One region of the Verminephrobacter aporrectodeae subsp. tuberculatae genome, then DNA from elsewhere that is predicted to be linked to it. Evidence: predicted binding sites of a transcription regulator. Region 1 holds the regulator's gene; the other holds the start of a gene.
What was found. Region 1 encodes FNR, which switches genes on or off when oxygen is low (the NO sensors DNR and NnrR bind a similar motif). Its sites were predicted from a motif close to TTGATNNNNATCAA; they were not measured.
Positions count from the first base shown of each region.

Region 1 (11,765 bases):
GAAAATTTCAAGGACGCGCGCACGCTCGTCGGCCCGGTCGCGCTGGCGCGCAGCGATTACACCGCGCGCGTTGATTTGCGCGGTCTGCCGGTGGCGCAGCGCCTGCATTACCGCGTGCGCTTCCAGGATCTGCAGCACGAATCGGCGTGGAGCGAGCCGCTTGTCGGCAGCCTGCTCATCCCCGGTGGCAGCGCGCGCGACATCTGCTTTGCGTTTTCCGGCGATGAGGCGGGGCAGGGCTGGGGCATCGACGAGTCCCGGGGTGGCTTTCGCGTGTACGAAACCATGCGGCGCTTCAAGCCGGATTTCTTCATCCATTCGGGTGACCAGATCTACGCCGACGGTCCGATCCAGGCCGAGGTGAAACTCGACGACGGCAGTCTCTGGCGCAATCTGGTGACTCCGGCGAAGTCCAAAGTGGCCGAGACGCTGGACGATTACCGCGGCAACTTTGCGTACAACCTGATGGACGCGAACAAGAAGCGCTTCATGGCCGAGGTGCCCTTTCTGGTGCAGTGGGACGACCACGAGGTGCGCAACAACTGGTACCCCGGCCAGGTGATCGGTGCGGCCGAAAAGCGCTATCAGGAGCGCGAGATCAACCTGCTGGTGCAGCGCGCGCGGCAGGCCATGTTCGAGTACAACCCGTTTCGCATCGACCGCGCCGACCCCGAGCGCGTCTACCGTTCGTTCAACTATGGTCCGCTGCTGGAAGTGTTCATGCTCGACGAGCGCAGCTATCGCGGCGTGAACTCGCCCAACCGCCAGAGCAAGCCGGGTCCGGATGCGGCGTTCCTGGGCGCGGCGCAGACGCAGTGGATCAAGCAGTCGCTGCTGCGCTCGCGCGCGACCTGGAAGCTGATCGCCAGCGACATGCCGATTTCCATCATCGTGCGGGACCTGAATCCGGACGTGCCGCAAGGCAACTTTGAGGCCTGGACGAATGCCGACGATGGCAAGCCGGCGGGCCGCGAGCTGGAACTGGCGCAGCTGCTGCGCTTCATCAAGCAGCACGACATCAGGAACGTGGTGTGGGTCACGGCCGACGTGCACTATGCGTCGGCCACCTATTACACGCCGGAAAAGGCGCAGTTCACGGACTTCAAACCGTTCTGGGAGTTCGTCGGCGGCCCCTTGCACGCGGGCACTTTCGGCCCGGGCGAGATCGACCACAGCTTCGGCCCGGACGTGCGCTACGTCAGCGTTCCGGAGGGAATGAAGCAGAACCGCTCGCCGGCCGACCAACTCCAGTTCTTCGGCATTGGCAAGATCGACGCGAAGACCCGGGCGCTGACGATGTCCTTGCACGACGTTGACGGCAAGAATCTGTTTGGCGTCGAACTGTCGCCGGAGGCCTGACCCGAACGCGCCGCAACGGGGGCCCGGCTTGGCGCGTCGGGTCCTTGATCCAGCCGCGCAGCACGCCGGCCGCGCCTTTCAGTGGCAGGTCTGCTGGCTGTTCACGATGCGTTTGAGCGCGTCGATGTCCAGGAGGCGGACATGGCGCTGATTCACCTCGACGATGCCTTCTTCCACGAACTTGGAGAAGGTGCGGCTCACCGTCTCGAGCTTCAGTCCCAGATAGCTGCCGATTTCTTCGCGCGTCATGCGCAGCACCAGTTCGGAGCGCGAGAACCCCCGGGCATGCAGGCGCTGCACGAGATTCAGCAGGAATGCGGCCAGGCGTTCCTCGGCGCGCATGCTGCCCAGCAGCAGCATCACGCCGTGCTCGCGCACGATTTCGCGGCTCATGATCTTGTGCACGTGGTGCTGCAGGGCGGTGATTTCGCGGGACAACTCTTCGATGCGATCGAACGGCATGACGCAGACTTCGGCGTCTTCCAGCGCCAGCGCGTCGCAGGTGTGGTGGTCGTTGACGATGCCGTCGAGACCGATGATCTCGCCGGCCATCTGAAAGCCCGTGACCTGATCGCGGCCATCCTCGGTGGCCACGCAGGTCTTGAAGAAACCCGTGCGGATGGCGTAAAGCGAGGTAAAGGGTTCGCCGTTGCGAAACAGCGGTGTGCCGCGCCGGATCTTGCGTCGAACGGCCACGACCTCGTCGATGCGCTGCAATTCCTGTGCGTTCAGATCCACGGGCATGCATAGCTCGCGCAGGTTGCAGTTCGAGCAAGCGACTTTCATGGTCAGCGGATTCATCGGCATGTCGGGCGCATGGGCTGGGGGTCGAATGCCGAGCATAACGTGCCCGATGCGGCGGGAGCGCGCCTGACGCTGGCGGGAGGCTGACAGGCGGGCAAATAGGCTGCCCTGGGGTGACCCCGTGCATCGCTTGACTCAGGTCAAGGACATGTCCGGGGCGGTGCAGCACATTCGGGGTGCAAGCCAAGGATATTTTGCCCATGACCGCCGTCTCGCCCGATCTTCTGCACCGTTTTGACGTGCCAGGGCCACGCTATACCTCCTATCCGACGGCCGACCGTTTTGTCGAAGCCTTTGGTCAGGAGGACTATGTCCTGGCGCTGCAGGAGCGCCGCTCGGGCGCCCTGGCCAAGGCGCTGCCGTTGTCCCTGTACGTGCACATCCCTTTTTGCGCGTCGTTGTGCTACTACTGCGCGTGCAACAAGATCATCACCCGGCGGCACGATCGCGCCGAGGTCTATTTGCGCTACCTGGGCCGCGAGATCGATCTGCACACGGCGCACTGCGGCGTCGGGCAGGCGGTAAGCCAGCTGCATCTGGGGGGAGGCACGCCCACGTTCCTTTCGGACGCGGGACTGCAGGAGCTCATGCGCATGCTGCGGCGCAGCTTCAGCCTCGCGCCGGGCGGCGAGTACTCGATCGAAGTCGATCCGCGCACCGTCGATGCCGGGCGGCTGGCCTTGCTCGCGCAGCTGGGTTTCAACCGGCTGAGTCTGGGCGTGCAGGATTTCGATCCCCAGGTGCAGAAGGCGGTGCACCGCGTGCAGCCTGCGGAGCAGGTTTTTGCGCTGCGCGAGTCCGCGCGCGCGCTGGGCTTCGACTCGATGAACGTGGACCTGATCTACGGCTTGCCGCACCAGACGCCGCAGTCGTTCGAACGCACGCTGGCGCAGGTCACGCAGCTGCGCTCGGAGCGCATCGCGCTGTATGCGTACGCGCACCTGCCCGAGCGCTTCAAGTCGCAGCGGCGCATTCCTTTGGCGGCGCTGCCGAGCGCGTCGGACAGGGTGCTGATGCTCGCGCGCGCGCTCGAGGCATTCACGGACGCCGGCTATGTGTACGTCGGCATGGACCACTTTGCCCTGCCCTCGGACGCCCTGGCCGTGGCCAAGCGCCAGGGGCGCCTGCACCGCAATTTTCAGGGCTACAGCACGCGGCCGGAGTGCGACCTGGTCGGCCTGGGGGTCTCGGCGATTGGCCGGGTGGGCGCGACCTACAGCCAGAACGCGAAGACGCTCGCCGAGTACTGCGATTTTCTCGACCAGGGCCGTCTGCCGGTGGTGCGCGGCCTGGCGCTCACGCGCGACGACCTGGTGCGGCGCGCCGCCATCATGGCGCTGATGTGCCAGGGCAAGCTGCTGTTCGAGCCCATGGAGCAGGCCTGGTTGATCGACTTCCGGCAGTATTTCGCCGCCGAGCTCGCGCAGCTCGAAGACATGGCGCAGCAGGGCCTGCTGCGCGTGGGTGCCGAGGGCATCGAAGTCAGTCCCACGGGCTGGTTCCTTGTGCGCGCGATCGCCATGGTTTTTGACCGCTACCTGCAGGCGGATCGCAACCGGGCGCGGTTCTCGCGCATCATCTGAGTTTTTTCATGTCCACGACGCTTGCCTGGACGGCCTTGCTCATGGGACTCGTGGGCGGGCCGCATTGTCTTGCCATGTGCTCGGCGCCCTGCGCGGCGCTGACCGGCGGTGCGCGCGTGCCCGCGCCGCTGCCTGGGGTCCCCGTCGCCCGGGGGCACGCGGCCTGGCGCAGCGTGGCGTTCCACGCCGGCCGGCTCGCGGGCTACGCGGCCGCAGGCGCCCTGGCGGCGCTGGCCATGGACAGTCTGGCCTGGCTTACCCGCCAATCCGCGGCCCTGCGCCCGGCGTGGACCCTGGTGCATGTCGCCGTCATGGCCTGGGGGCTGTTGCTGTTGCTGCAGTCGCGCCAGCCCGCGTGGGTGGAGCAGGCCGGGCGGGCCGTGTGGGCGCGGGTGCAGCCCCTGGTGAGGGCGCCGGGCGGTGTGCTCGTGGCCGGCGTTCTGTGGGCCCTGCTGCCGTGCGGGCTGCTGTATTCGGCCCTGTTGGTCGCGGCACTGAGCGGCACGCTGCTGCAAGGGGCGCTCAGCATGGCCTTGTTTGGCGTCGGCAGCGGCCTGTGGCTGGTGGCCGGCCCATGGATCTGGGGCCGGCTCAGAAACCGCCTCGATGCGGCCCGGACCGAGTGGGGAAGCCGGGTGGCGGGGGCGCTGCTGTGCGCGGTGGCAGCCTGGGCGCTCTGGGTGGACCTGCTCCACGCGCCGGCGCTCGGGTGCCGGTGAGCGCCGCGGGCCGGCGGGCTCAGGGGGTGGTATCCCGGCCGCCGAAGATTCCCGTGCCCACGCGCACCAGCGTGCTGCCGGCCTGGACCGCGGCCTCCAGATCGGCGGTCATTCCCAGGGAGAGGGTGTCGAAGTCTTCGAGCCCCGGCTCCGCGTTCCCGCGTATCTGGTCAAACAAGCGCTTGGCGCGCAGGTGCACGGCGCGCTGCGCTTCAAAATCAGGCGTGTGGTCGGGAATGCTCATGAGCCCGCGCACGCGCAGGCATGGCAGTTGCGCAACGGCGCGCACCAGATCCGGCGCGTCCGCCGGCGCCACGCCCGACTTGTTCGGATCCCCGTCCACGTTCACCTGAATGCAGACCTGAAGCGGCGGCAAATGCGCGGGGCGCTGGGCCGACAGACGCTCGGCAATCCGGAGCCGGTCCACGGTGTGCACCCAGTCGAAATGCTCGGCCACGGGCCGCGTCTTGTTGCTCTGGATCGGGCCGATGCAGTGCCATTGCAGCGCCGCACCGGGCAGGGCCGCGCGCAGGGCGGCGATCTTGGCCACGCCCTCCTGGATGTAGTTTTCGCCAAAGGCCCGCTGGCCGGCGGCCACGGCCTGCGCCAGCGCGTCGGCGCCGAAGGTTTTGGAGACGGCCAGCAGGGCGACGCTGGCCGGGTCGCGCCCGGCGGCTGCACATGCTTGCGAAAGTCTGCCGCGAACCTGTTGAAGCTTGTCGTAAATCGTGGTCATAATGGTTGCCAAGCCTAGCAAAGAAGATGGGCAACCAAAGCTCGGTGTTTTGCCCCGAAAATAGCAGCACAAGATGAAACGGCTGCTATTTGCGGGGCAGGACACTGGCCCAGGAGAATGAAGAGGGATACCGTGGACATTAGCCAACTGCTCGCTTTCAGCGTCAAGAACAAGGCATCCGACCTGCACCTTTCTGCGGGACTGCCGCCCATGATCCGGGTCCACGGCGACGTGCGGCGCATCAACGTCGAGCCCTTCGATCACAAGACCGTGCTCGCCATGGTGTCCGACGTCATGAGCGATTCCCAGCGCAAGACGTATGAGGAGTTTCTGGAGATCGACTTCTCGTTCGAGATCGAGGGCTTGGCGCGCTTTCGCGTCAACGCCTACAACCAGAACCGCGGCGCGGCCGCCGTGTTCCGCACGATTCCGAGCAAGATATTGTCGCTGGAACAGCTCAACGCGCCGAAAATCTTTGCCGACCTGGCCTTGAAGCCGCGTGGACTGGTGCTCGTGACCGGCCCCACGGGGTCGGGCAAGTCAACCACGCTGGCGGCGATGGTGAATTACCTCAACGAGACCGAGTACGGCCACATCCTCACGGTGGAAGACCCGATCGAGTTCGTGCACGAGCCCAAGAAATGCCTGATCAACCAGCGCGAAGTGGGCCCGATGACGCTATCGTTCGCGGCCGCGCTCAAGTCTGCGCTGCGCGAAGACCCGGACGCCATCCTCGTGGGCGAGATGCGCGACCTGGAAACCATCCGCCTGGCGATGACGGCCGCCGAAACGGGCCACCTGGTGTTCGGCACGCTGCACACCTCGAGCGCGGCCAAGACCATCGACCGGATCATCGACGTGTTCCCTTCCGAAGAAAAGGAGATGGTGCGCGCGATGCTCTCCGAATCGCTGCAGGCCGTGGTCTCGCAAACGCTGTGCAAGACCAAGGATGGCGCGGGCCGTGTGGCCGCGCACGAAATCATGCTGGGCACCAGCGCCATCCGCAACCTGATCCGCGAGGCCAAGGTGGCGCAGATGTACTCCGCCATACAGACCGGCAACGGCGTGGGCATGCAGACGCTGGACCAGAACCTGACCGACCTCGTGCGCCGCAACATCATCAGCCCGACCGAGGCGCGCAGCAAGGCCAAGATTCCCGAAAACTTCTCGGGCTGATACGCGCACAGCGCATACCGGAGCCACTCTGATGGAACGCGACCAGGCGAGCAAATTCATCAACGACCTGCTCAAGCTGATGCTCAGTCGCAATGGCAGCGACCTGTTCATCACCGCAGAGTTTCCGCCGGCGATCAAGGTGGACGGCAAGATGACCAAGGTCTCGCCGCAGCCCCTGACCCCGAACCACACGCTCACGCTGGCTCGCTCCATCATGAGCGACAAGCAGGTGGCCGATTTCGAGCGCAGCAAGGAGTGCAACTTCGCCATCTCGCCCGCAGGCATCGGGCGCTTTCGGGTGAGCGCCTTCATCCAGCAGGGCCGGGTCGGCATGGTGCTGCGCACGATCCCGCTCATGCCGCCGACCATAGACGCCCTGGGAATGCCGCAGGTGCTCAAGGAAGTGGTCATGCACAAGCGCGGGCTGTGCATCCTGGTGGGCGCCACGGGAATGGGCAAATCCACCACGCTGGCGGCCATGGTGGACTGGCGCAACGAGCACTCGTTTGGCCACATCATCACGGTGGAGGACCCGATCGAGTTCGTGCACCCGCACAAGAACTGCATGCTGACGCAAAGGGAAGTGGGTCTGGACACCGACAACTGGTCAGTCGCCATGAAGAACATGCTGCGCCAGGCGCCCGACGTGATCCTGATGGGAGAGATCCGCGACCGGGAGGCCATGGAGCACGCGGTGGCCTTCTCCGAAACCGGGCATCTGTGCCTGGCCACCCTGCACGCGAACAATGCCAACCAGGCGCTGGACCGGATCATCCACTTCGTCCCCGAAGACTCGCGCACCCAGCTGTTGATGGATCTGTCGTTGAACCTGCGCGCCATGGTGTCGCAGCGCCTGATCCCGCGACAGGACGGCAGGGGGCGCACCGCCGTGGTCGAGGTGATGCTGAACACGCCGCTGATCTCCAACCTGATCTTCCGGGGCGAAGTCGCCGAGATCAAGGAAATCATGAAGAAGAACCGCAACCTCGGAATGCAGACCTTCGACCAGGCGCTGTTCGATGCGTATGAGCAGAACGTGATCAGCTACGAGGACGCGCTGCGCAACGCCGACTCGGTGAATGACCTGCGCCTGCAGATCAAACTCAACAGCCAGCGCGCCAGGTCCCCCGACCTGGCCGCCGGCACCGAACACCTGGGGATCGTCTGACCCCGCTGCCCACCACCCCGCAGCGCGGTCCCTTTCCCCTTCCCCTTTCTCATTTTTCCCCGCAACGGACCTGTATTCATGCCAAGCACCAACCCGCGCAACTACGACGCCACGCCCTCGCGCAAGACCGCCTTCCTGGGACTGGGCGTCATGGGCCATCCCATGGCCGGCCACCTGGCGCTGGCGGGCCATGCGGTCACCGTCTACAACCGCACCGCGGAAAAATCCGCAGCCTGGTGCGCCGAATACGCCGCCACCCAGACCGTGATCCATGCGCCCACGCCGCGCGCGGCGGCGGCGGGCGCGGACATCGTTTTCTGCTGCGTGGGCAACGACGACGACCTGCGCAGCGTCACCCTGGGTGCCGACGGCGCGTTTGCCGGAATGCGGCCCGGGGCGGTCTTCGTGGACCACACCACGGCGTCCGCCGAAGTCGCGCGCGCGCTCTGCGCGACGGCCCGGCAACAGGGTCTGGAGTTTCTGGACGCGCCCGTATCGGGCGGCCAGGCGGGCGCACAGAACGGCCTGCTGACGGTGATGTGCGGCGGCGACGCCGCGGCCTTCGACACCGTCCGGCCCGTGGCCATGGCTTTCTCGCGCGCCTGCACGCTGCTGGGCGCGAGCGGCTCGGGCCAGTTGGCGAAGATGGTGAACCAGATCTGCATCGCCGGGCTGGTGCAGGCCCTGTCCGAGGCCCTGGCCTTCGGTCGCAACGCCGGGCTGGACATGCAACAGGTGTTGCAAGTCATCGGCCAAGGCGCCGCGCAGAGCTGGCAGATGGACAACCGCGGCCAGACCATGGTCGATGGCCGGTTCGACTTCGGCTTTGCCGTGGACTGGATGCGCAAGGACCTGGGCCTGGTGCTCGACGAGGCCCGGCGCAATGGCTCGCGCGTCCCGGTGACGGCGCTGGTGGACCAGTTCTACGCCGACGTCCAGAAGATGGGCGGCGGCCGCCGGGACACGTCGAGCCTGATCCAGCGGCTGGGCTGATTTCCCGGCGGGGATGGATCTCAGCTGCCGGTGGGCGCCGTGCCGTTGCCCTTGTCCACCGGCAAGGGCTGGGGCGCGATGCGCTGCAGCTCTTCTTCCGAAATGATCTCGAACACGCGCACCACCTTGCTCACGCCGCCCACGCCCCGGGTGATCTCGGTCGCGCGTTGCGCCTCGCGCGACGATACGCGGCCCATCAGGTAGACGACGCCGCGCTCGGTCACCACCTTGAAGGCATTCGCCGTGATGTCCTTGGCGTCCACGAAGCTGGCGCGCACCTTGCCCGTGGTGAGGGTGTCGGTAGAGCGCTGGCCCAGCGTGCTGCCGGGCATGATGGCCAGGTCGTTCACCACCGAGCGCACGTTCTCCACCGCGGACACGATGCGTTCGGCGTTCTGGCGGTCCTGCGCGCTGGCGACCTCGCCGGTGAGCAGCGCCTGGCGGTTGAAGCTGGTGATGTTCACATGCGCGCTCTCGCCCAGGGCCTGGCGCAGGCGGCTCGCCGCGCGCAGTTCGATTCCTTCGTCTTCGATTTGCGTTCCGGTGGTGCGGCGGTCGAGCGCCATCACGCTGCCGACCACGGCGCCTCCGACGATCAACGGCGCGCAGGCCGACAGCGATGCGGCCAACGCTGCAAGGGCCAGCACGGTGCATGCGCTGCGGTGGATACGGTTCATGGTTTGCTTCATCATGGGAGAGTCTCCTGTTCACCAAGTAATTGCGTGTCCACACCGTCGCACAAACAGTGCAGCACGAGGGAATGGACTTCGCGCACGCGCGCCGCGCGATCGTGCGGCACGTTGATCAATACGTCGGTTTCGCGCAGCATGGCCGCGAGCCTGCCGCCGCTGCAACCGGTCAGCAGCAGCACGCCCATGCCACGCTCCTGCGCCGCTTCGGCGGCCGTGAGCAGGTTGGCGTCGTTGCCCGTGACCGATAAGACCAGCAGCACGTCGCCCGCCTGGCCCAGGGCCCGCACCTGGCGGGCAAACTGTTGCGCCGCAGCGTTGCCGCTCGCCGCGGCGGTGAGCAGGGTGCTGTCGCAGGTCAGGGCCACGGCAGCCAGCTCGGGCCGCTCGCGCTCGAAGCCGGCGACGCAAAAGGCGGCAAATTGCTGGGCCTCGGCGGCCGATGCGCCGTTGCCGCAGGCCAATACCTTGCCGCCGCTGGTCACGCAGGCCAGGATGGCTTGCACGGCGGCGGCGATGGGACGGCTCAGGGCTTGCGCGGCTTGGTACTTCAGGTCCGCGCTGTCGATGAAATGTTGTTGGATGCGTTGCAACTGCTCTGGCATGGCAAGCGATGATACCCGTTGCCGGTTGCGGCCGTGCGCTCAGCTGCGGCCATGCGCACTCGTCTGGCGCGCGGCGGGCGGACTCGGCGGCGCTGCGGGCAGCACGCGCAGCGCGCCTTGCGCGGCCAGCTTGTCACGCATGCGACGCGTCATGGACTGCGTGCTGGCGTCGGGCGCGGTAAACAGGAACAGCGTCGCTTGCGCGCTGGCCCAGGTGAGCTGGGTGCGCACCATGCGGCCGTGGGTCATGATCTCCACCCAGGCGCCGACCACGAAGCCGGCCAGCGGGTCGGGCGCCGGCTTTGCGCTGGCTGCTGGTGCGGCTTCCTCCACCTTAACCTCAACCAGGTGCGGTGGCTCCAACTGCCCGGTCGGGGCCACGCCCTCCATGGTTTCCAACGCCAGGTCCAGCGGATCGCCGGTCGGGCCGGGTTGCGGACTCGCCGCTGCGGCCACGGGCGGCACGGCTGGCGCCGACCCGTCATCCGCGAACAGCGGGTGCGGGATGTCCAGGCTGAGCAGCGCTTCCTCGGCCGCTGCCGCAGCCTGCCCGGGGCCGCGGCCAGGGCTACCGGGGCCAGGCACCGGATGGCCGCCGCCCGCGCCGCCGCGCACACTGCCCGACGGCGTTGCGATGAGCATGTAGCTCACGGGTTGCACGCCCTGTTGGGACAGGCTCCGGGCGACCTTTTGGTATTCCTCGGCGAGCAGCCTGCCGAGCGGGGGGCACATCTGCTGGATCCATATCTGGCGGACTTCGCCGGACACGCCGGTCGCGTCCACCACCTGCTGCAGGGCGCGGATGTAGTTTTCCGGCCGCAGCGGATTGCGCTCGGGCTGCACACTGTGCAGGCCCTGCGCCGAACTGATCAGCGTGTCGAGCTCGCTGAGCTCCTCGTCGGTGGCGCGCAGGACGGATTGCCGGGCCTTGGAAAACTCCACCTGCGCCTGTATGACGTCCTCGCCCACGAGGGAGAGCTCGTCCAGGTCCGGCGCGCTGTCTTCGACCGCCGTCCGGTTCTTCGCGCCGGACGGGTTCTGGGCGCAGATTTCCGCCAGGGCCCGGGGGTAGCCCCCGACCAAGTCGGCCTCGTGCCGGTTCAGCAGGCGCAGGCTGTCATCGAGCAGGTCGCGTTGGCGGATATCGCGGTTCTGGGGCGCGTCGGCCGCCAGGACCTCTTGCGCGACCCTGAGCAGCTCCCGCACCAGGGCATCGCTCGCGCGCATGGCGTCGGCAATGCAGGCTTGGAAAGCGCTCATCGGACGCGTCGCAGTCTGGAACATAGGGGGCCCCAAGGATATCGGGAGCCACCCACCCATGGCAAGACCATCCCGGGGCTTTTTCCATTTCCCATGGCGCTGCGCCCCTGCCCACGCGGCGCATGCAACGGGCCTGGGGCTCTCCTGCGGGAGGGGTTTTACCCCAGGGCCTTGAAGCGCATGCGCCGGGGCTTTGCGCCCTCCTCGCCCAGGCGTTTCTTCTTGTCCGCCTCGTACTCCTGGTAATTGCCGTTGAAGAAGGTCCACTGGCTGTCGCCTTCGGCGGCCAGGATGTGCGTGGCGATGCGGTCGAGGAACCAGCGGTCGTGGCTGATGACCAGCACGCTGCCGGCGTATTCGAGCAGCGCGTCTTCGAGCGCGCGCAGGGTTTCCACGTCCAGGTCGTTCGAGGGCTCGTCGAGCAGCAGCACGTTGCCGCCCGCGATCAGCGTCTTCGCCAGGTGCAGGCGCCCGCGTTCGCCGCCCGAGAGCAGGCCGACCTTTTTCTGCTGGTCTGCGCCGTTGAAGTTGAACCGGCCTGCGTAGGCGCGGCTGGCCAGGGTGAACTTGCCGATGTTGATCATGTCCAGGCCGCCCGAGATGTCTTCCCAGACGGTCTTGTCGTTCGACAGCGCGTCGCGGTGCTGATCGACAAAGGCCATCTTCACCGTGG
Region 1 is NZ_QZCX01000001.1:413,798-425,562, reverse strand. It holds gene D5041_RS01470 (alkaline phosphatase D family protein) at 1-1,359, shown strand, start outside; gene D5041_RS01465 (fumarate/nitrate reduction transcriptional regulator Fnr) at 1,438-2,160, opposite strand; gene hemN (oxygen-independent coproporphyrinogen III oxidase) at 2,364-3,746, shown strand; gene D5041_RS01455 (sulfite exporter TauE/SafE family protein) at 3,755-4,465, shown strand; gene D5041_RS01450 (YggS family pyridoxal phosphate-dependent enzyme) at 4,485-5,201, opposite strand; gene D5041_RS01445 (type IV pilus twitching motility protein PilT) at 5,334-6,377, shown strand; gene D5041_RS01440 (PilT/PilU family type 4a pilus ATPase) at 6,409-7,545, shown strand; gene D5041_RS01435 (NAD(P)-dependent oxidoreductase) at 7,624-8,538, shown strand; gene D5041_RS01430 (BON domain-containing protein) at 8,559-9,230, opposite strand; gene D5041_RS01425 (SIS domain-containing protein) at 9,227-9,832, opposite strand; gene D5041_RS01420 (DUF1631 family protein) at 9,872-11,092, opposite strand; gene ettA (energy-dependent translational throttle protein EttA) at 11,251-11,765, opposite strand, start outside.

Region 2 (11,765 bases), 1.3 Mb from region 1:
GTCTTGCAGCAGTCCTCGGGGCGCTCGCCTTCGGCAACCGGGCAGCGGTTGAGTTCGAACGGCGACTGCGCGAGCAGCGTGGTCAGCGCGCTCGACGCCATGGTCACCGCCCAGAACGCAAAGAACGCCAGGGTGTAGACGCCCTCGCGCGACAGCGCCAGCGTCTGCCCGAACCAGTGCAGGTCCTGCGGATCGACCAGGGCAAACACCAGCATTTCCAGTACGCCCGCCATCAGAAAGGCGGGCCAGGCAATCCACATCAGGCGCTGCGTCCACATGGCTACTGTCTCCTTGTTGGGTCCGCGGCTTGGCCCGTCGGACGGGGGGATCGCGGCTTCAGTGCTGCGGCGGCTGCGGCACCGGCGTGAGCGCATGGTTGCGCCCCTGGATCGCCGGCACCAGGCTCTTTGGCGTGGCCTGGAGCGTTTTGTTGATCTCGATTCCCTGGCGGTAATAGTCCTCGGCGACCACCGGGTCCGGCCGCGCAAGCGCCAGCCACAGGGTGGCGAAGCTGGCGACGATGACGCAGGCCGGGCCCGCGATCACCAGCCAGACATGGCCGAATGTCCACCACGGTGCAGTGTTTTCCGGGCAGGGGCTTGAAGGCATGGTGGCTTACTCCTTGATGACGGTCTGATTGTGTGATGCGACGCCAACCTGCTTGGCTGCCTACCGCGGAACCAGGAACACGGATTTTTCCGTCACCCGGGCGCCGGCGCCCAGGGCCTGCACGTCGAAATGCACCGCATGCGCGCCGGGCTTTTCCGAGCCATACGGTATCTGCAGGCGCACGGCGATCCAGCGCGATTGCGCGGCGCCGACGTCCACCTCGGCGTCGGAGGCCAGCGCCAGGCCTTCGAGCCCGCGTGCAGCGATGCGATAGCGCTGCGCTTGCTCCGTCGCGTTCATGATTTGCAAGCGGTAGATGTTCTCCAGCCTGCCGCCGGCGACGATGCGCGCGAGCGCCGCGCGGTCGTGCAGCACGTCCACCTTCAGCGGGGTGCGCAGCAGCAGGCTGGCCAGCATGCCCAGGCTCAGCGCCGCGAGCAGCGCGCCGTAGATCAGCACCCGGGGACGCAGCACGCGGCGCAGCATCTGCGCCTGGCTCCAGCGCCGGGCCACGCCATTTTGGGTGGCGTAGCGGATCAGGCCCCGGGGGTACTGCATCTTGTCCATCACGCCATTGCACGCATCGACGCACAGGCCGCAGCCGATGCATTCGTACTGCAGGCCCTGGCGGATGTCGATCCCCACCGGGCAGACCTGCACGCACAGCGTGCAGTCGATGCAGTCGCCCAGGCCGCTGGCCTTGGGCTCCACGGCCTTGCCGCGCGCACCCCGGGGCTCGCCGCGCTGCGCGTCGTAGCTGACGATCAGCGTGTCCGGGTCGAACATGGCGCCCTGAAAGCGCGCGTAGGGGCACATGTACTTGCACACCTGTTCGCGCATGAAGCCGGCGTTGCCATAGGTGGCAAAGCCGTAGAACAACACCCAGAAGATCTGCCAGCCGCCCTGCAGGGCGAGCAGTTCGCTGCCGAGTTCCCGGATGGGGACGAAGTAGCCCACGAAGCTCAGCCCCGTCCAGAGCGCGAGCGCGATCCAGACGATTTGCTTGAGGCCTTTCTTGCGCAGTTTCTCCCAGGTCCAGGGGCCCTTGTCCAGCCGCAGGCGGGCGCTGCGATCGCCCTCGATCCGGTGCTCGACCCACAGGAAGATCTCGGTGTAGACCGTCTGCGGGCAGGCAAAGCCGCACCACAGCCGCCCTGCGACGGCCGTGAACAGGAACAGCGCCAGCGCCGAGATGATGAGCAGGCCCGTGAGATAGATGAAGTCCTGCGGGTACAGCACCAGCCCGAACATATAGAAGCGCCGCGCCCCGAGGTCGAACAGCACCATCTGGCGCTGCCCCCATTCGAACCACGGCAGTCCGTAGAAGACCAGTTGCGTGAGCAGCACCATGGCCCAGCGCCAGCGCGCGAACGGCCCGTCGATGGAGCGCGGGTGGATCTTCTTTTGCGCCTCGTACAGGGAGCCGCCCGCGTCCCCGGACGGGGCGTCGGATGCCACCGGGACGATCGGGATGCTCTTGCGCGCGGGTTCGGTGGACGGTTGCATGCTGGTATCGAGGATGCCCCCCGCCCCCTCGGATCAGCGCGCGGCCGCCGACCCGTGCGACAGGCCCCAGACGTAGGCCGAGAGCACGCCGATCTGCTCCGCGGTCAGCTTTTCTGCCTGCGCTGGCATCTGGTTCACCTTGCCTTCGTTGATCATCGCCGTAATCACCGCCTCGCCCCAGCCGTGCAGCCAGATGTCGTCGGTCAGGTCGGGCGCGCCCAGCGCCTGGTTGCCCTTGCCGTCCATGCCGTGGCAGGCGGCGCAGAGCGCGAACTTCGATTTGCCCAGCGACGCGCGCAGCGAGTCGTGCGGGTTGCCCGAGAGGCTCAGCACGTAGTGCGAGAGATTGCGCACGTCCTCGGGGCTGCCGACCGCTGCCGCCTGGGGCGGCATATTCCCGACGCGCCCCTTGGTGATCGTCTCGCGAATCTGCTCGGGGCTGCCGCCGTGCAACCAGTCGCCATCCGTCAGGTTCGGAAAGCCCTTGCTGCCACGCGCGTCCGATCCATGGCATTGGGCGCAGTGGTTCATGAACAGCCGCTCGCCGATCGCCTGCGCCTGCGGGTCGCGCGCCATGTCTTCGGGTTTCATCGTGGCAAAGCGCGCGTACAGGGGCTCGAGCACCGTCCTGGCCTGCGCCATTTCGGCCTCGTACTGGTTCTTCTGGGTCCAGCCCAGCTGGCCCGCAAAATTGCCCAGGCCGGGGTACGCGACCAGGTAGCCGAGGCTGAACACGACGGTGATCACGAACAGCCACACCCACCAGCGCGGCAGGGGGTTGTTCATCTCGACCAGGTCCGTGTCCCAGACATGGCCGGTGGTGTTGTCGCTGCCGGCGGACACCTTCTTGCGTCCGGCCATCCAGAGCAGCACCATGCAGGCGACGATGCCGATCAGGGTCAGCGCGGCCACGAAGAGCGGCCAGAAATTGCTCTTGAAGTCACTCATGGGGTGTTTTCTCGGGGTGTTCTGCGGAAGTTCAGTCCTGCTCGAAAGGCAGCCGGGCCGCCTCTTCAAACCGCGACCGGTTGCGGCCCCGGTAGGCCCAGACCCAGATTCCCAGGAAGCAGGCCATCGATGCCAGCGTGGCGACGATGCGCAATGTGGTGATGTCCATGGCGAATCTTTCCTTTCACTTGAGCGTGCGCCCCAGGACCTGCAGGTAGGCGATGAGCGCGTCCAACTCGGACTTCCCCCTGACCTCGTCCGCCGCCGCGGCGATCTGCGCGTCGGTATAGGGAACGCCCACGGTGCGCAGGGCCTGCATGCGCGGCGCGAGCTGGCCCGGGTCGAGCTGGCTCTTCTCCAGCCAGGGGTAGGCCGGCATGTTCGATTCGGGAACCAGGTCGCGCGGATTCGTCAGGTGGATGCGATGCCATTCATCGCTGTACCTGCCGCCCACACGGTGCAGGTCCGGCCCGGTGCGCTTGCTGCCCCACTGGAAGGGGTGGTCGTAGACGAACTCGCCGGCGACGGAGTAGTGGCCGTAGCGCAGCGTCTCGGCGCGCAGCGGCCGGATCATCTGCGAATGGCAGTTGTAGCAGCCCTCGCGGATGTAGATGTCGCGGCCCGCGAGCTGCATGGCGTCGTAGGGCTTGAGGCCCGCGATCGGCTCGGTCGTGGACTTCTGGAAGAACAGCGGCAGGATCTCCACCAGGCCGCCAATGGCGATCACCAGCAGGATCAGCACGATCAGCAGGAAGTTGCTGGTCTCGACCTTTTCGTGGCGAAAGCCGGTCGCAGCGGATGCGTTGTCGGATGTGTCGTGGCTGGACATGGTCTGGCTCCTTGGGTCTCAGGCCTGCGCCGCGTGCACGGCAGGAATGAGCGCCTTGGCCGAGCGGCCACCGATCGCGGTCAGCCAGACGTTCCAGGCCATGACCAGCATTCCGCCGAGGTACAGCAGGCCGCCGACGGTGCGCACCACGTAGAACGGATAGCTCGCCTTGACGCCTTCCACGAAGCTGTAGCTGAGCGTTCCGTCGGGGTTGATTGCGCGCCACATCAGGCCCTGCATGACACCGGCGATCCACATGGCCGCGATGTACAGCACGATGCCGACGGTGGCCATCCAGAAATGCAGCTCGATGGCCTGGATCGAGTGCATTTTCTCCCTGCCGAACAGGCGCGGAACCAGGTAGTACAGCGACCCCATGGAGATCAGCCCGACCCAGCCCAGCGCGCCCGAGTGCACGTGGCCCACGGTCCAGTCGGTGTAGTGGCTCAGCGCGTTCACGGTCTTGATGGACATCATCGGCCCCTCGAACGTGGACATGCCGTAGAACGACAGCGACACGATCAGAAAGCGCAGGATGGGGTCGTCGCGCAGCTTGTGCCAGGCGCCCGACAGGGTCATGACGCCGTTGATCATCCCGCCCCAGCTGGGCGCAAGCAGGATCAGCGAGAACACCATGCCCAGCGATTGCGTCCAGTCGGGCAACGCGGTGTAGTGCAGGTGGTGCGGACCGGCCCACATGTAGGTGAAGATCAGCGCCCAGAAGTGGACGATGGACAGGCGGTAGCTGTACACCGGGCGCCCCGCCTGCTTGGGGATGAAGTAATACATCATCCCGAGGAAGCCTGCGGTGAGGAAGAAGCCCACGGCGTTGTGGCCATACCACCACTGGACCATCGCGTCCTGCACGCCGGCGTACGCCGAGTAGCTCTTCATGAAGCCCGCCGGGACCTCCGCGCTATTGACCACGTGGAGCAGCGCCACGGCCAGGATGAACGCGCCAAAGAACCAGTTCGCGACGTAGATGTGCCGGACCTTGCGCGTGCCGATGGTGCCGAAGAACACGATGGCGTAGGCCACCCAGACGAGCGTGATCAGGATGTCGATGGGCCATTCGAGCTCGGCGTATTCCTTGCCCGTGCTATAGCCCAGCGGCAGGCTGATGGCTGCCGCCAGGATGACCAACTGCCAGCCCCAGAAGGTGAACGCCGCGAGCCGCCCGGCAAACAGCGACACCTGGCTGGTGCGCTGCACCACGTAGTAGCTGCTGGCAAACAGCGTGCAGCCGCCGAACGCAAAAATCACCGCGTTCGTGTGCAGGGGGCGCAGGCGCCCGTAGCTGAGCCAGGGAATGCCGAAGTTGAGCTCCGGCCAGGCGAGCTGCGCGGCGATGAGCACGCCCACCAGCATGCCTACCACGCCCCAGACCACGGCCATCACGGAGAACTGCCGCACCACCGTATCGTCGTAATGCGCGGCATCTGTTTTTCGAGCATCCATCGGGCACCTCATCATTATTGCGATCGAAGTGTGCGGGAATCCGGCCAGACAGACATTGACCCAAGTCAACCGTCCTGGAGAATGCGCTCGCCTTCCTGCTCCAGGCTCTCGAACTGGCCGTGGTGCACCGCCCACCACAGCCCCGCCAGAATCATCAGCACCAGCACCACGGAGAGCGGGATCAGGAGGTAGAGGATGTCCATCAGAGGGGCTCCCGGGAGGTCTTGGAGAAATCGCCGCTGGTATCGGCGCTGGTGCCCGTGGGCAGCGCGCGCGCCAGGCGCGCGGCGTTGAGCACCACCAGCAGCGAACTGAGCGCCATGCCCAGGCCGGCGAGCCAGGCGGGCATCTGGCCCGCGAGCGCCAGGGGAACGCACAGCGCGTTGTACGCCGCGGCCCAGCACAGGTTCTGACGCACCACCTGCAGGCTGCGGCGCGCCAGCAACAGGGTCTGCGGCACCCGCTCCAGGCTGTCGCCGAGCACCACGAAATCCGCGCGCGACTGGGCCAGCGGCACGGCGCGGCCAAAGGCGAACGACACATGGGCACCGGCGAGCACCGGGGCATCGTTCAGGCCGTCGCCGACCATCGCCACACGGCGGCCAGCGGACTGCAAGGCCTGCAGCGCGACCAGCTTGTCCTGCGGCGTGCACCCGCCCTGCGCCCGGGCAATTCCCGCCTGCGCCGCGACGCGCTGCACCGCCTGCGTCCGGTCGCCGGACAGCAGTTGCACCGTGACGCCGGCCTGCTCCAGCGCGCGCACCACGGCGGGGGCCTCTGCGCGCAGGTCTTCCACCAGTTCAAAGCGCGCCAGCTCGTACCAGCGGTCGGCGCCGCGCTGCTCGGCCAGCACGACCTGCAACGCGGCGGCGCCATCCTGCGGCGCCGCATCCGCATGGCCGGCGGAGCCGAGCCGCAGCCTGCGCACCGTGCCCGAGGTCTCGCGCACCGTGGCGCTCAGCCCCTGCCCGGCCTGCTCCTGAAGATCCGCCACGCGCCAGCCGGCGTCCGGCGCGGGCGCTGCCGCGGCCAGGGCGCGCGATGCGGGGTGCAGCGAGTGGCGCGCCAGGGCAGCCGCGAGGCGCAGGACCGCGCCGGTGCTCCAGCCCTCGGCCACGTGCACGGCGCGCAGCGCCATGCCGTCGCGGGTCAGCGTGCCGGTCTTGTCGAACACCACGCAGTCCACCGCAGCCAAGGCCTCCAGACCCTGCAGGTTGCGCACCAGCACCCCTTGGCGCGCCAGGGTTCCCGCAGCGGTGAGCATGGCCACGGGCGCCGCCAGCGAGAGCGCACACGGGCAGGTCACGATGAGCACGGCCACCGCCACCATGAGCGCCTGCCCCGGACCGGCGTGCCACCAGAACAGCGCCGCCAGCGCCGCAGCCAGCAGCACGGCGAGCAGGAACGGCCGGGCGATACGGTCCGCCAACTGCACCAGCCGCGGCTTCTGCAAGGCCGCGCTCTCCATCAGCGCGACGATCTGCGCAAAACGGGTCTGCGCGCCCACGCCCTCGACCCGCACCTGCACCGGCGCCTGCAGGTTGTGGCTGCCCGCGGCGACGGCGCCGCCGACGCTGCGCGCCACGGGGGTCGATTCCCCGGTGAGCAGCGCCTCATCGACCTGCGTGCTGCCCTCGGTGATGCAGCCGTCGGCCGGAAACGCCTCGCCCGCGAGCACGCGAATGACGTCGCCTGCGGCCAGACGGCGCGTCGCCACGCGGCTGAAAGCACCGTCCGCGCCACGCCGCTCGACGCTGTCGGGCAGGCGATTGAGCACCGCCTCGAGCGCGCCCGCGGTGCGCTCGCGCAGGCGCGACTCGAGCAAGCGCCCGGTGAGCAGAAAGAACACGAACATGCTCAGCGAGTCGTAGTACACCTCTTTGCCGAAAATCCCCGTGGGGTTGAACGTTCCCGCCATGCTCACGCCGAAACTGATGGCCATGCCCAGCGCAACCGGCAGGTCCATGCCGACGCGGCGCGCGCGGATGTCGCGCAGCGCGGCGGAGAAGAACGGCGCGCACGAGAAGACCAGCGTGGGCAGCGTGACGACCCAGCAGGCCCAGCGCATCAGTTGCTCGGTCTCGCCGCTCAGATCGCCCGGCCGCGCCACGTACGCGGGCCACGCGTACATCATCACCTGCATCATGCAAAGCCCCGCCACCAGCCAGCGCCACAGCGCGCCGCGGCCCTCGCGCAGGCGCCGCTCACGGGCCTGTGAATCCATCGCGGGCAGGGCGCGGTAGCCCGCCCTGTGCACCGCGTCCAGCCATTGCGAGGGGCGGACCTGGCCCGGATCCCAGAGCACGCGGGCGCGGCAGCTGGCAGCGCTCACCTCGGCCCGGAGCACGCCGGGAACGGCGCGCAGCGCGTTCTCGACGGTGAGCGCGCAGGCCGCGCAGCGCATGCCTTCGAGCACCACCTGCGAGTCCCATGCGCAGGCCGCAGGGTCCTCCGCAGCGGCGCCTGCCAGCGGCACGGGATGGCCAAATGCCGGCCATTCTTGCGGGTCGTCGAGCAGCAGGATGGACGCGGCGGACGGGGGGGTCGAAGGCGGCTGCGGTGCAGCAGCACGGGACATGGTCACAGGCATGGCGCTAGTGTCGCATCCCGACCTGACACCGCGCCCCGGCAGACGCATTGACTTGTATTAAACGCGGCGACATGATCGCTCCCCAAACGCGTTCCGTGGGGGAACGCCAAGGAGAGTCCGATGTACAAATGCATCCTGATCGCCACCGACGGCTCGCCGCTGTCGGACAAGGCCGTGGAACACGGCCTGTCTCTGGCCGCGCTCGCGGGCGCCACCGTGATCGCCCTGAAGGTGGTGCCGCGCTACGCGCGCAGCTACTTTGAAGGCACCATGCCGGTTGACATGAAGGACGTGGACCGCGTGGAGAAGCAATGGAGCGACGCGGCGCAGGCCGTGGTCGATGGCATCAAGACCCGGGGCGACGCCCAGGGCGTGGTAGTCACGCCCATGACCACGCAATCCGACCTGGTCGCCGAGGCGCTGATCTCTGCCGCGAAAAAGCACCAGTGCGACCTGATCGTGATGGCCTCGCACGGCCACAAGGGCCTCAAACGCCTGCTGCTGGGCAGTGAAACCCAGCACGTGCTCACGCACTCGCACATCCCGGTGCTGGTGCTGCGCTGAGCGCCGGGGGACAAGGGCCCCACCGGCTCAGACAAGGTGGTGCCGCGCTACTCTGGGCGACGCCCAGGGCGTGGTGGTCACGCCCGTGACCACGCAATCCGACCTGGTCGCCGAGGCGCTGATCTCTGCCGCGAAAAAGCACCAGTGCGACCTGATCGTGATGGCCTTGCATGACCTCGCACGGCCACAAGGGCCTCAAGCGCCTGCTGCTGGGCAGTGAAACCCAGCACGTGCTCACGCACTCGCACATCCCGGTGCTGGTGCTGCGCTGAGCGCCGGGGGACGGGGCCCCGCCGGCTCAGGCGGCACTGCGCTGAGGGCCGGGGAACGAGGGCCCCGCCGGCTCAGGCAAAGAGATCCTGGTACTGCGCGCGCAGCAGGCTCTTCTGCACCTTGCCCATGGCGTTGCGCGGCAGTTCGGCGACCACGAAGCAGCGCTTGGGAATCTTGAAGTTCGCGAGCTGCGCCTTGAGCGTGGCGCAAATCGCCTCGCCGTCGAGCTGGGCGCCCGGCCTGGGGACCACCACGGCCACGCCCACCTCGCCAAAGTCGGGGTGCGCAACGCCCACGAGCGCGCTCTCGGCGACACCGGGCAGGCCGTTGATATGGCCCTCGATCTCGGCCGGGTAGACGTTCAGGCCACCGCTGATGATCAGGTCCCGGCTGCGCCCGACGAGGCTCAGGTAGCCGCGCGCGTCGATCCGACCCAGGTCGCCGGTCCGGAACCAGCCGTCGGGCGTGAATTCTTCAGCGGTTTTCTCGGGCATGCGCCAGTAGCCCGGGAACACGTTCGGGCCCCTGACCTGTATGCCGCCGGTCGCGCCCACGGGCAGGGGCTTGTCTGCGGCGTCGGCCACGCGCAAGCCCACCCCGGGCAGGGGAAAGCCCACGGTCGCGCCGCGCCGCTCGCTCTGACCAGCGTGGCGCGCGTCCACGCCGCAGGGGTTGGAACTGAGCATGAGGGTCTCGCTCATGCCGTAGCGCTCCAGGATGGTGTGGCCCGTGCGCTGCTGCCAGGCGTTGAAGGTTTCGAGCAGCAGCGGGGCCGACCCGGAGATGAACAGGCGCATGTTCCGCACGGCCTGCCGGTCCAGCCCCGGCTCGGCCAGCAGGCGCACGTAGAGCGTGGGAACGCCCATGAAGACGGTGGCGCGCGGCATCGCGGCGAGCACGGCCCGGGGCTCGAACGACGCCAGCCAGATCATTTTGCTGGCGTTCATCAGCGCGCCGTGGATGGCCACGAACAGGCCATGCACGTGGAAGGTGGGCAGCGCGTGGAGGAGCACGTCGCCGGCCTGCCAATCCCAGTAGTCCCTGAGCACCTGCGCGTTCGACAGCAGGTTGCCGTGCGTGAGCATCGCGCCCTTGCTGCGGCCCGTGGTGCCGCTGGTGTAGAGGATCGCGGCCAGGTCGTGCGCGCGCCGGACCGCCGGCGGGTGCGCGTCGCCATGGTGCGCCGCACGCTCGAGCAGGCTGCCCTTGTGGTCCGCGCCGAGCGTGAAGACATGCCGCACGCCCCGGATGAAGGCGATCGTGCTCACCCAGCCGAAGTTGCCCGGGCTGCACACCACCACGGCGGGATCGGCGTCGCCGATGAAGTCAGCGATCTCGGCGCTCTGGTAGGCCGTGTTCAGCGGAACGAACACATGGCCCGCGCGCAGCGTGGCGAGGTAGAGCAGCATCGCCTCGACCGACTTCTCCACCTGCACCACGACGCGGCTTCCCGGGGGCAGGTTCAGCGCCGCCAGCAGGTTCGCGATGCGCGCGCTGGTCTGCTCCAGGTCGCGCCATGTGTAGCGCAGCGGGCACCCGTCGGGCGCCGTGGCTTCCACGGCGCAAGCGTCCAGGTCGGCGGGGAATGCTGCGCGCAGCGCGCTGAAAAGATTTTCTTGTTTCATGGCGGTTTCCCGGGGGTCTCACTATTTTCGTTTTCCATGCTGCTGGTGGCGCGCCCTTGAGGGGGATGGATTCGGCAAGGGGTGCATCAGCGCAGCCTTGCACCCGCTACCCTGACCACGGCCGCCCAGCGCCGGAGTTCGTTGCGCACCAGGCCGGCAAGCTGCTGCGCATCCAGGCTCCCGTACTCGGCGCCGTTGCGCGCCCAGATGGCCCGGACCTCCTCGTCCGCGCCCAGGCGCCGCATCTCCTCGATGATGCACGCCTGCACGTCGGGGGGCGTTCCCTTTGGCGCCCACAGGCCGTACCAAGTGCTCACGTCGTAGTCGGGCAGACCCACTTCGGCTGCGCAAGGAACGTCCGCAAGGGCCGCGTTGCGCCGGGAGCCGGAGACCATGAGCGCCTTGACGCGCCCGTCCCGGATATGCGCGGCGGACGGACCCAGGCCGTCGAACATCATGTCCACGTTGCCGGCGGCGAGGACCTTCCATACCCAGTCCGCTCCGTAGGGAGCATGCTCGATCGAGACTCCCGTCTGCTGCTGGAACAGCTCGCCCGCCAGATGCTGCAAGCTGCGCCTTCCGGCCGTGCCGTACTGGAGCTTTCCGGGCTTGCTGCGCACCTGCTCCAGGAACTGCCCGAAGTCGCTGACCGGCACCGTCCCGGGGTTCACCACCAGCACCTGGGGCATGCTGACCAGAAGACATAGCGGGATGAAATCCTTTTCCAAGTCGTAGTCGAGCCGGGGGTACATCGTCGGGGCGATGGCGTGCTGCGCCCCGCCCATGAACAGCGTGTAGCCATCGGGCGCGGCCTTGGCTGCGTAGCTGGCGCCGAGCGTGCCGTCCGTGCCGCCCCGGTTGCTGGTCACCAGCGTCCTGCCCTGGGCCCGGGAGAACTGCGCGGCCAGCGGCCGGGCAAAGGCGTCGGCTCCGCCCCCTGCGGGGAAAGGCACGACCAGGGTGACCGCCCTGGTGGGCCACGTGGAAGTGGGCTGCGCCCAACCGCTGCCGCTGGCCAGGCCCGCGGCGCCGAGCAGCATGTCCCGGCGCCGGATGCGCAGATCGTTCATACATTCGCTCCCTGTCGTCGTTGCAAAAAATGCTGCACGGGGCGCGCCTGGCATGGCAGTCCAAGGCCGGCCGCGGCCCCGTCACGCCGCAGCCGGCTGCGCCATCGGCCGGCCCAGGCTGCGCAAAATGTCGCGCACGAGCTGGGCGCGCTCCCGGGGTTCCTTCGATTCGCGTTCTATGCGCAGCTTCTCGTTGCCCACCAGCTTGATGTGCCGGTTCTTCCGGATCAGCTCGACGATGCGCAGCGGATCCACCGGGGGCTGGGGGCAGAAGCTGATGTGGATCACGCCGG
Region 2 is NZ_QZCX01000001.1:1,681,027-1,692,791, reverse strand. It holds gene D5041_RS07180 (hypothetical protein) at 1-278, opposite strand, end outside; gene D5041_RS07175 (FixH family protein) at 337-609, opposite strand; gene ccoG (cytochrome c oxidase accessory protein CcoG) at 670-2,115, opposite strand; gene ccoP (cytochrome-c oxidase, cbb3-type subunit III) at 2,149-3,063, opposite strand; gene D5041_RS07160 (cbb3-type cytochrome oxidase subunit 3) at 3,095-3,232, opposite strand; gene ccoO (cytochrome-c oxidase, cbb3-type subunit II) at 3,248-3,892, opposite strand; gene ccoN (cytochrome-c oxidase, cbb3-type subunit I) at 3,911-5,350, opposite strand; gene ccoS (cbb3-type cytochrome oxidase assembly protein CcoS) at 5,416-5,553, opposite strand; gene D5041_RS07140 (heavy metal translocating P-type ATPase) at 5,553-7,928, opposite strand; gene D5041_RS07135 (universal stress protein) at 8,061-8,504, shown strand; partial or broken gene D5041_RS07130 (universal stress protein) at 8,560-8,776, shown strand; gene D5041_RS07125 (malonate--CoA ligase) at 8,849-10,402, opposite strand; gene D5041_RS07120 (Bug family tripartite tricarboxylate transporter substrate binding protein) at 10,489-11,472, opposite strand; gene mfd (transcription-repair coupling factor) at 11,554-11,765, opposite strand, start outside.
Region 2: the regulator FNR is predicted to act here: its motif matches at 7,988-8,001, upstream of D5041_RS07135 (universal stress protein).